Regions from separate parts of the Paenibacillus sp. NRS-1782 genome, predicted to be linked through region 1. Evidence: riboswitches for the same ligand, from Rfam matches in the RefSeq annotation. Region 1 holds a riboswitch; the other holds the start of a gene.
What was found. Region 1 has a riboswitch for cyclic di-GMP ahead of ACIFQM_RS16280 (transglutaminase domain-containing protein). Riboswitches for the same ligand answer to the same signal wherever they lie in the genome.

Region 2: it holds a riboswitch for cyclic di-GMP, as region 1 does, so the genes downstream of both, ACIFQM_RS09405 (glycosyl hydrolase) here and ACIFQM_RS16280 (transglutaminase domain-containing protein) in region 1, are expected to answer to the same signal.

Annotation. Positions count from the first base shown of each region.
Region 1 covers NZ_JBITPH010000041.1:27,821-33,332, reverse strand. The annotation lists gene ACIFQM_RS16290 (DUF445 domain-containing protein) at 1-757, opposite strand, end outside; gene ACIFQM_RS16285 (AraC family transcriptional regulator) at 1,484-2,371, shown strand; cyclic di-GMP riboswitch class I at 2,471-2,551, shown strand; cyclic di-GMP riboswitch class I at 2,593-2,674, shown strand; gene ACIFQM_RS16280 (transglutaminase domain-containing protein) at 2,688-3,494, shown strand; gene ACIFQM_RS16275 (collagen binding domain-containing protein) at 3,709-5,512, shown strand, end outside.
Region 2 covers NZ_JBITPH010000021.1:76,874-82,385, forward strand. The annotation lists gene ACIFQM_RS09385 (glycosyltransferase) at 1-157, shown strand, start outside; gene ACIFQM_RS09390 (UDP-glucose dehydrogenase family protein) at 163-1,491, shown strand; gene ACIFQM_RS09395 (hypothetical protein) at 1,584-1,985, opposite strand; gene ACIFQM_RS09400 (sugar phosphate nucleotidyltransferase) at 2,060-3,436, shown strand; cyclic di-GMP riboswitch class I at 3,602-3,682, shown strand; gene ACIFQM_RS09405 (glycosyl hydrolase) at 3,663-5,288, shown strand; gene ACIFQM_RS09410 (hypothetical protein) at 5,340-5,512, shown strand, end outside.

The DNA of each region.
Region 1 (5,512 bases):
CCCTTTGCAGCTCCGCAACCTGATCCAGCAGGAAGTGGCGAATCATTTCACCCATGCGCTCTTCGTTCAGATAGCCAAGGAACGCATTCAGGGCAAATTGCATCAGCCCGCTCACTTGCAAACCGCTAATAGCCTGCATTCCCAAGGTACCCAGCGTGTAGCCCGTTTCCGGCTTCAAAAGCCAGGATTCAGCCTGCTCCAGCGAGTCATCCAGCGCGCGGCGGTCATAGCCCTTCTCACTGGTTTGACGGACAAGCGCCTCCAGCAGCGGTCCGGCGTCGAAATCTGTCACCTGCCGCTTGATCTCGGCCGCAATTACTGGGGCCAGCTCCGCAAGCGGAAGCGACCGGACCAGTCGTTTGGCGAGAACATCTATGGATGCGGCCGCTTCCGGCGTGCGCAAGCCCTTTTCCACACCATCCAGCATCAAATCGGCCAGCCGGATATCGGCAATTTTAGATGCGATACTGTCTTTATTAAGCAGGTTATTTTCCACCGTACTCACCAAGGTACTCGTTAGCTTGTCCCTGTTCTTGGGAAGAAGTGCTGTGTGTGGAATCGGAATGCCCAGCGGGTGACGGAACAATGCGGTGACGGCGAACCAGTCCGCCAGTCCTCCGACAAGCCCGGCCTCGAAAGCACCTGCTAACAACCGAGCCCAGCTATATTGCTGAAAAGGCAACATAGCTGCAAAGCCCGCTCCCAGAATAACGAGCGACCAAGCCGCTGCGGTTTTCGTATTTTTTGGTTTTCCCATCCTATTAATCCTCCAAACTGACTGTTGAGTAAGTGAAGCCCTATATCTGTATTACCCATCATATCATTGCCTGTATGAATTCCAAAGCTAACGGCACTCTATTTCCTATTATATTAGAACGCATCGAAGCAGAAAATCACGCAAATAAGATAATACACTTTTTGTGTTATTTTGTACTTTTATACTTTTATTTTCCATATGATTTGCATATATTTACAGTGCACTAATCAGCACAAAAAGAGTTCATATATCTCCCTCGTGCGTCTACATATTTGTGAACAAAATCACAACATTGGACCCAATCTCATTTTTTTCCATGATAAGCCTAATGAACTATTTCGCTAGAACAAAGACCCATTTTTTTCAAAACAAAAGGATATGCACGTTGGAAGGTGGAATGGGCATAGAATACCTTTAGCATCCTTTCCTGGATTTTATTCCAGAATTGAATTAAATCCATGGCATCTCCGAATTTTTTTCAACATAATTTAACTTTTTCATATGGATGAATGAGTTAAAAATATGGAGGAAACGAGGCTGTTTTCACCATAATAGTACACCTGATTTAGATTGGGAAATAATTCAAAATATTATTCGCTACATGCATTTATATGATGTGATAAAATAAACCGTATTAAGTAGGAAATCATGTGTAAACCACCATTTTGTTTGTTAAACAAACAGTGATTAGCTTGATAAATTTGCTCTTTTGTAAAGGAATTGGACATGACAACAGACCAAAAAAACAACGGGAATGGGACCCCTTGGAGCAGCGATCCAGTCGTCATTGCACGTACTCCCTCCGCTTTTGCCAAGCGATCCCTTTTTTATATACAGGAAATAGGTTATTTCAAAAAAACATCTGCTTATGCCATGGAACGGAAGGAACTCACCTCGTTTCTGCTCGTTTTTACGTTATCAGGACAAGGGGAATTACTGTACCGAGAGAAAAAATACATATTGAAGCCTCATGATATGTTTTTCGTTAATTGTGAGGAATTCGTACAGTACAGCAGTGCTGGTCATGAAGCTTGGGAGTTTATCAGTGTAAATGTGTACGGCAATCTGATCGACAATTTCTACGAACAATTTGCCAAGCACAACAAGCCTGTAATATCACTCAACGATCCAGTCACCATATTGGACAAGCTGCGTTCCCTCTTATGCGTACAATCTGACAGAACTCTCTCTGCTGAACTGTTGACATCCAGACTCATCAGTGAGTTGCTGACTTATATTTTGCAGCACCCCTACGATCATCCGTATGTAAATCAGGATACGATCACCGAGGTACGCAAGGTTCAGCAATATTTGGATCGATCCTACAGTGAACGAATTACGCTGGATTCGCTGGCAGACATGTTTGAGTTAAACAAATTCAATCTCGCTAAAAACTTCAAGAAACAGATTGGATTTTCTCCAATTGATTATCTCATTAATGTCCGCATCACAGCGGCTCAAGGCTGGCTTAAAACCAGTGACGAATCCATTGTGGATATCGCACGGTTTGTAGGGATTCCCAACACTAGCCATTTTATCAACCTGTTCAAGGAACATGTCGGAGAAACCCCACATTCCTTCCGCAAAAAATGGGGGAATCGAACCAAACTATAAACTCATCTATTAGATGACTTTGTCGAAAAACAGAGAAAATCTGAGATTGTGCTTGCCTAATCGGAAGTCCAACTGATAGAATGATAGATATAGACTGTTCAGGATAAATGGCAAACCTGTCGAAAGGCAGGGACGCAAAGCTACAGGGCCTTCTTTTTAAGATGGCAGCCAGCTACCGGTTGGAGAGGCTTTTTGTCGTGTCTTTTTTCCTGAAAAACTTTATACGATAATAGCAAACCTGTCGAAAGGCAGGGACGCAAAGCTATAGGGCCTTCTTTTTAAGATGGCAGCCTAGCCGCCGAAAGGAAGTTTTTCTATGAGGAAAATGTCATCTTTTTTAATTATTTTGGTTTTTTTGTTATCCATCCCCCTACATACGACAGCATTTGCTGCCGAAAGTCAGGCATGGCTGAATCAAAACAACGTAAACCACGGTATTGTTAGTATACGTTATCCTGTCAACTCCAATGTCAAAACCAAGATTGTAATTACCAAGGATGCGGAGAAATACTCTTATTATCTGAATTCGGGCAAGCCTGAAGAAGCATTTGCTCTTCAAATGGGCAATGGCAATTATAACATTCGTTTATTGGAACAGCTAACTGGCAACCAGTATAAAGTGATAGGTGAAGAAACGGTCCAGTTAAATTTGAATGACAGTAAAACCATATACCTCAATTCTATTCAAAATATTGACTGGAGCGATACGAATCAGGCGATTCGGAAAGCCAAGGAATTAACCAAGGGTGCAAAGACAGATGATGAAAAGGTGAAACGTATTTACGAGTATGTCATTAGTCATATTAAATACGATTCCAATCAGCCTTTCAACCTATCAACAGACTACCTTCCACAAATTGATCGTACAATAGTTTCGCAAAAAGACATTTGCTATGGATACGCTTCACTGTTCGCCGCCATGCTTCGAAGTGTGGATGTTCCAACGAAGCTGGTTATGGGTGAATCCTCCTATGTGAAAACTTACCACGCCTGGAATGAAGTCAATATCAACAATCAATGGGTTATCATTGACACTACAGTAGATGCTGCTCTAAAAAGCGGAAAACAGAAGTTTGCAATGGCCAAAGAACCCTCCAAATATACAAAAACAAAACAATATTAATTTTTTTTGTAGAAAGCCCTGATCACTGCGATCAGGGCTTTTTTCTATTATTGTTGAGAAATTGTTGAGATAAGGAAGGTATTGTATATCTAGTCAGTCATTTAAAAACTAAGTTTGTTGAATATACTATTTCCGGGACAAGAAAGAGGGGGGAGCCAAATCCGCCCGGGTACTTTCCATAATATTATGATGAATAGGAGACTTACTTAAGAGTATGAGAACAAAAATAAACGCAACGATCATTGTACTATTGCTTATTTTCCAAAGTTTTTTTAGTGCAGCGTTGGCTTACGCAGACACTTCAACCACGGCTGTACCAGAAAGCGCTATAAGCGATCCTGCGAATACAGTTATGGAAGATGTATACGGTATTCCAAACCCTGAACCGTTAGAGGCACCTCCCAGCATAGCCCCTATGATTCAGGCAGCGACCAACTCAGTTCAAGTAGACAATATTTTAACCAAGCTGATCTTGACGGATGAAACTGGCCGTATCATTGATGCTGTGGATAATCCTGGCGTCCGTGTGGACATTGGCGCGGCAGTCCAGCTAAGCTATGAATGGGAGATTCCGGACAATCAGTATAAAGAAGGTGATACCTTCACCTTTAACTTACCGGAACAATTTGAAATTTACACAGATATCTCGTCTCCGTTGATTTCAACAGATGGAGAGGTTGGTACCTTTACGGTAGATCGCCAAGGGAAAGTCATTATGACCTTTAACGATTACGTAGAGAATCATTCCAACGTAAGCGGAAAACTGCAAGTAAAAACCGAGTTCAGTAAGGAAGTTGCAAAAGGCAGTACAGAAGTCATTATTTCGACTCCAATTAAGATCGGGGTACAAACATCCATCGTCAACATCAAACCCGTGTCCGGTCCCCCAATAAGTAAACAAGGAAAGGCTAACGGCAAAAACAAGATTGACTGGGCCATTAATGTGAATACACAATTGGACACCGTAAAGAATGCGATCGTAACTGACCCGACTCCTCAAGGGCTGGAGCTGTTGCGAGACTCCTTCCAACTGTATAATCTGCAAGTCAATATTGACGGCTCGACGGTAGTTAAGGACCCAATCAGTGGGGACAAGTATACGCTCGAACCAGATCAGGCCGGTACGGGCTTTGTTATTCGTTTTAAAGACGAGAGCATCAGCCCAGCCTATCAGATTCAGTATTCTACAGATATTACAAGTGACGAGACCCGATTCTCCAACACAGCTACTTTTTCGGGAGACTCTATGAATGGTGTCTCTGCTACCGCTACCGTACAGGTTGATCGCGGAGAATTCTTGTCCAAGAAGGTGGAAAGCTACGACCCTGTTACACAAACGGTATCTTGGGTGATCAAGTACAACTTCAGCGAAAAGAAAATACCTGCCGACAAAGCCTTGTTAAGTGATCGGTTCAACAACAGTCAGGTATGGCTTCCCGCTTCACTTGAAATATACAAAGACGATACTCAAGAGGTACTTCCATCCTCAGAATATACCGTCTCTCCGGTTACGAATGATCTGGACAGCAACGGCTTTGATCTCCAATTCAACTCCGATGTGGATACAGCCTATACCATTCGTTATCAAACGAAAGCCAAAGAACGTGTATATCAAGATGATAAGGTAACGAACCGTGTGACTTCAGGTGGAGTCTCTAAGGATGCCACAGCAACTCTTAAAAGTGGAATTATTATTAAAGAATCCAAGGAGCCGAACTATAACGCAAAATTCATACCTTGGGTTATTACCATCAATGAAGATCAATATATTATGAACGATATCGTCATCAAGGATGTATTTCCCAACGACGGCTTGGCCTTGTTGCCGAATACTTTGAAAATCCAATCCGCTGACGGAAAAACGGAGCTTCAAGCTCCCGCAGATTATGAGCTTATTCCGTTATCACCGGATAATAAGCAAGGATTTAATATCATTTTCCATGCACCAATTCAAGATACTTATACGATCAAATATTCAACCGCATTCAATAATGACTGGAAAAAAGATGTGAAAAAGA
Region 2 (5,512 bases), on a different contig from region 1:
AGAGGATGTGCTGGAGGCGGTTGCCAAGGTCGAGCAGCATGCATGGGATGTGGACGGTATCATTAGCCATGCACGCAAATTTGATGAAGATACATTCAAGGATCATTTCAAAAAGTATATAGAGCAAGCCTATGTGAACTTTCTAAAAGGAGGATGAACGGAATGAAGCTGGCTGTAATCGGTACTGGATACGTTGGACTCGTCTCGGGCGTGTGTTTTGCACATAAAGGTAATGAGGTGATTTGTGTCGATCTGGAGCAGCATAAAATCGATATGCTGAACCGGGCGGAATCTCCTATTTATGAGCCTGGCATTGAGGAACTGATCGCGCTAAATCTGGAAGCGGGTCGTTTGGAGTTTACTTCGGATTTGGCCGACGCAGTTCGCCGCTCGGATATCATTATTTTGGCGGTGGGTACGCCGTCTCTGGCTAACGGTGAAGCGAATCTGTCCTACATTGAGCAGGCTGCTGCTGATGTCGGGAAGGCCATGAACGGGTATAAAATTATAATGACCAAGAGCACGGTGCCTGTCGGAACGAACGAAAAGATCAAGGACGTGCTGGCTCATCATACGAGTTTGTCCTTCGATATTGTATCCGCTCCGGAATTTCTGAGAGAAGGCTCTGCTATCAATGATACACTCCATCCAGATCGCATCATTATCGGCTTGGACAACACAGGGCTGCGTGAAACGATGGTTTCGCTGCATCAGGTGTTCACGGATAAAATTTATGTAACGGATATCCGCAGTGCAGAGATGATCAAATACGCGTCCAACGCATTTCTGGCGACCAAAATCTCGTTTATCAACGAAATCGCCAATATTTGCGAAAAGGTAGGCGCGGACGTTACCTGTGTGGCTGACGGTATGGGGATGGACAAACGAATCGGGTCCTATTTTCTGCAAGCTGGGATCGGGTACGGTGGTTCTTGCTTCCCGAAAGACACGAATGCGCTCATCCAAATTGCGGGTAATGTGGACTATGAATTTAAGCTGTTAAAATCGGTGGTCGAGGTGAACACCGACCAGCGTTTCATGATCGTATCCAAGCTGCGCGAATCGCTGGGTCAGCTGCACGGCGTGCCGATTGGCATTTGGGGCTTGGCCTTCAAGCCGAATACAGACGATATCCGCGAGGCTCCGGCACTGGAAATCGTTGAAACGCTGGTTCAGGCAGGTGCTATTGTGAAGCTGTATGATCCGATTGCAATGGAAAAATTCAAGGAGCGCGTGGATCATCCGAATATTGTATGGTGCTCATCCCCGCAGCAAGCTGCCGAGGGAAGCGACGCGGTCTGCCTGCTGACCGATTGGGAAGAGTTCAAAAACGTCAATCTCTTACAATTGTCTTCCATTCTGCACAAGCCAGTCCTGATTGACGGTCGTAACGTATTTACGGAGGAGCAGATTCAAGGCTCGGGGTTGGAATACTATTCCGTGGGTCGTCCGCGGATGAGTGGGTGGAATCGGGATAAGGTGGAAGCTTAAAAGAGTGACTGTGGTGGTGGTGGAGGCGCTACGCGTGCAGATTGTTCTTCCGATTGCTGTTACCCCCGGATTTTCTTGATTGTATAAAACATTCAAAGGTTAAAATCCGGGGATAAAGGCAAACGCTGACGCTTCTTCAGAACAATTCTGCCCGCTCCGCTGCTTTCCGCCGTGGAGTCACGATTTTTAACCTCCCACCTCATGGGGGGAGGTAGGAAGGGCGTATCGGAAGGAGCGGCGCGGTGATACCGCTCCTTCGGATCAAAGCGCCATGCGCCGGGCGCGCGAGCACCTTTACAGGCTGACCGGACATGAATCGTCCGGTCGTGCCTTTTGCAATACACGGTATGATCGGCATGATGCATTTTTGAGTAGCGCAGGGATGGATTTGAATCTGGAGAAGCGATAGCGCTCGCCTTTGGAACGGGATTCAAACCTTTACACGATTTTATACAATCGAGTGAATCCCGGTCCAACAGCGATCGTAAGATCAAATCCATCCCGTAGCGGGCTACTCAACCGTGCTCCATCCGATCACCTACCCAAATTAGAGAGGAAGTGGAGAGTTATGAAGCTCGTACTTTTGTCTGGTGGTTCCGGTAAGAGATTATGGCCTTTGTCCAACGATTCCCGTTCCAAACAATTTTTGAAGGTGCTGGAGAGTCCGGAGGGGAATTCGGAATCTATGGTGCAGCGGGTGTGGAGACAACTGGGGGATAACGGCTTGTCCGAATCCTCGTTTATTGCAACAGGGAGAGCGCAGGTTGAAATGATTCAGAGTCAGGTTGGGCAGGATACGCGCATCATTGTTGAGCCGGAACGAAGAGATACGTTTCCTGCCATTGCGCTGACAGCGACTTATCTATATTCCATTGTTGGAGTTTCCCCCGATGAAATCGTTGCAATATTGCCGGTAGATCCCTATGTAGAGGATGCTTTCTTTGCTACAGTTGCCCAGTTGGAACATACTCTTCAGGAGAGTGAAGGCAAGCTTGCGTTAATCGGAGTTGTCCCTTCCTATCCTTCTGAGAAATATGGTTACATTATACCGAAAAATGATGCCACACAAGGTAGCACAGGCTACCGCGAAGTGAGCCATTTTCAAGAGAAACCCGACCGGGAGCAGGCGGAGCGTCTGATGGAACGCAATGCTCTATGGAACTGCGGGGTTTTTGCATTCCAATTGGGTTACTTGCTCGATATCTTGGCATCCAAAGGTTTGCCGCTGAACTATGAAGAAATGCAAAAGCAATATTCTTCTCTGGAAAAAATCAGCTTTGACTATGAGGTAGTCGAGAAGGAGCAGGACATCGTTGTTCTTCCGTATGATGGATTCTGGAAGGATTTAGGTACCTGGAACACCTTAACGGAAGAAATGTCCCATCAGCAAGTGGGCAGAGGCGTAGTAACGGAGGATTGCGTCAATACAAGCCTTATCAACGAACTGGATATCCCCGTGGCAATCATTGGAACGAATGATCTGATCGTAGCTGTCAGCCCGGATGGCATCCTTGTGACCAATAAGGCGGAAAGTCCGCGCATCAAGGAAGTGCTCAAGGCTCATAATCAGCGTCCAATGTACGAAGAGCGACGTTGGGGGCATTATCGGGTAGTGGATTATGTAAAGTATGACGAGGGCAACGAGGTATTGACCAAGCGAATCCGTGTGCTGCAAGGCAAAAATATCAGCTACCAGCTTCATTTCAAACGGAGTGAAATTTGGACCATTATTAGCGGTGAAGCGGAAATTATTTTGAATGAAAAGCTGCATAAGGTGAAGGCGGGTGATGTGGTTCGCATTCCAGAAGGGACGAAGCATAGCATTTTGGCCGTGACCGATGTGGAATTGATCGAGGTACAGACAGGTTCTGAGTTGATCGAAGAGGATATTGTCCGTTTTTGCATGGATTGGGATGAAATTTCCCGTCACCAGTTTATTTCATAAATGAGCATCATGCAACATTCCTGAAGGATGAAAAATGACTCATTTATGAAGTTTTTATCCCGAACTGTCGAAAATACGCGAAAATCTGTAAATTCATGAACATGACCTATTAAATTTTGGTAAAAAAAAGTCGATACTTAGGGTAAGAAGGAATCCAAACTCCTTCCACGATAAACGCAGCCCTGTTGAAAGGCAGGTACGCAAAGCTAAAGGGCCTTCCGTGAGGATGGCAGCCTGGCTACCGAAAGGAAGAGCGAGAGTGAGTCCCTATTTTACCCCTGTGAATCGATGGATACGCAGTGTACTCCCCGTTGTTATGCTTTTTTCTTTGTTGCCCGTCGGTTTTGGTGAATCTCTGTCCGTGGCGAATGCTGCCACACTACAGCCTGTTAATTCGGACGCTTCTGCTGAGGCCCGTGAACTATACAACTATTTGATCAGCATCTCGGGAAAAAAGATGGTCACAGGTCAACATGATTATTTGGAAAGTCCGGATGAATTAAGCAACAAGGTCCAAAAAATCAGTAAGGCGTATGCTGGTGTACATGGCTACGAGATGGGAGCCATCTCCGGCCAGTCCGCCGCTACGGAGGCAGCACAACGTAAAAATGTCGTCGATAGCGCGATACGTTGGAGTAGAGCTGGCGGCATGGTTACGATGACTTATCATGAACCGTTGCCGGGTAAACCACTGACTTGGGCCAATGTGCAGGCGAAAGTAAGCCAGGCGGAGTTCAATAAATATGTGACGCCGGGTACTGCGCAGTATAATCTTCTCATTGCCGATCTGGATAAGGTCGCTGTATCGTTAAAGCAGCTTCGTGATGCGGGGGTTCCAGTATTATGGAGACCTTACCACGAAATGAACGGCGACTGGTTCTGGTGGGGAAACAAAAACAATTGCAATCAGCTATGGAATATCATGTATGACCGTTTTGTAAATACGCATCAGCTGAACAATCTGCTGTGGGTATGGAGTCCGAATGCGCCTAATTCGTACACTGCTCCATATACCCCGAAATATCCGGGGGATGACAAAGTGGATATTTTGGCTGTAGACATTTACAACCATGATTTTAAGCAAAGCCATTACGAAGGATTGCTCGGACTGGCACGAAATAAACCGATTGCCATTGGGGAACATGGTGAGGTGCCCAGTCCCGAGGTGATGAAGGCTCAGCCTAAATGGGTGTATTCCATGACCTGGGGCAAGATGCTGACCGAAAATAACACGACGGATCAGATTCATGATTATATGAATGATTCGACAAGCTTGACGCGGGATGATGTGAAAAAAGGGCTGGCTGCGATGAAAAAACCTGACACGGAGCTACCAACCGTACCGGACACGGGACAAAATGGCTCGACTCCAGCTCCGCCAGTGGTAAGTAAACCAGTCCCGCCTTCCGTTCCGGATATGGTCTACGCAAACGGGCTGCGGGGCGAATATTTTAACGACATGAATCTGGATGGCACTGCTGTTTTGGTTCGCACAGACAGTAAGCTGGATTATAACTGGCGTGCCGCCACGCCTGATCCAAAGGTGGAGGCTGATCAGTTCTCAGTCCGTTGGACGGGCAAAATCAAGCCGCAATATAGTGAGGCCTATACGTTTACCACGATATCCGATGATGGCATTCGTGTATGGGTAGATGGCAAGCTGATTATTGATAGCTGGTTCAAACAAAGCTGGACAGAACGCAAGGGCAGCATTTCCTTGCAAGCAGGCAAAATGGCAGATTTGAAGGTTGAATATTATGATGAAAAGGGCGACGCAATGGCACGTCTGATGTGGGAAAGTCAGCATGAAGCGAAAGCGGTAATTCCCGGCAACGCTTTGTTTCTTCCTTGATATATACTCTTTCCCCGCCAAAAATTTTGAGGAGAGAGAGGGTGGAGCACAATGATGAAAAAATGGTTGACCCAAAAGTATATAGTGGTATTGGCCGGGCTGCTAGGGGTCGCAGCTATAGCGCTGATTGCCTGGTTTATTCATACGCCTCCCAAGAGTGAAGAACTTCAGACGATTAAAGTAGCGGCGGCGAGTCCGGTATGGAAGCTTGGTCAGCGGGATGA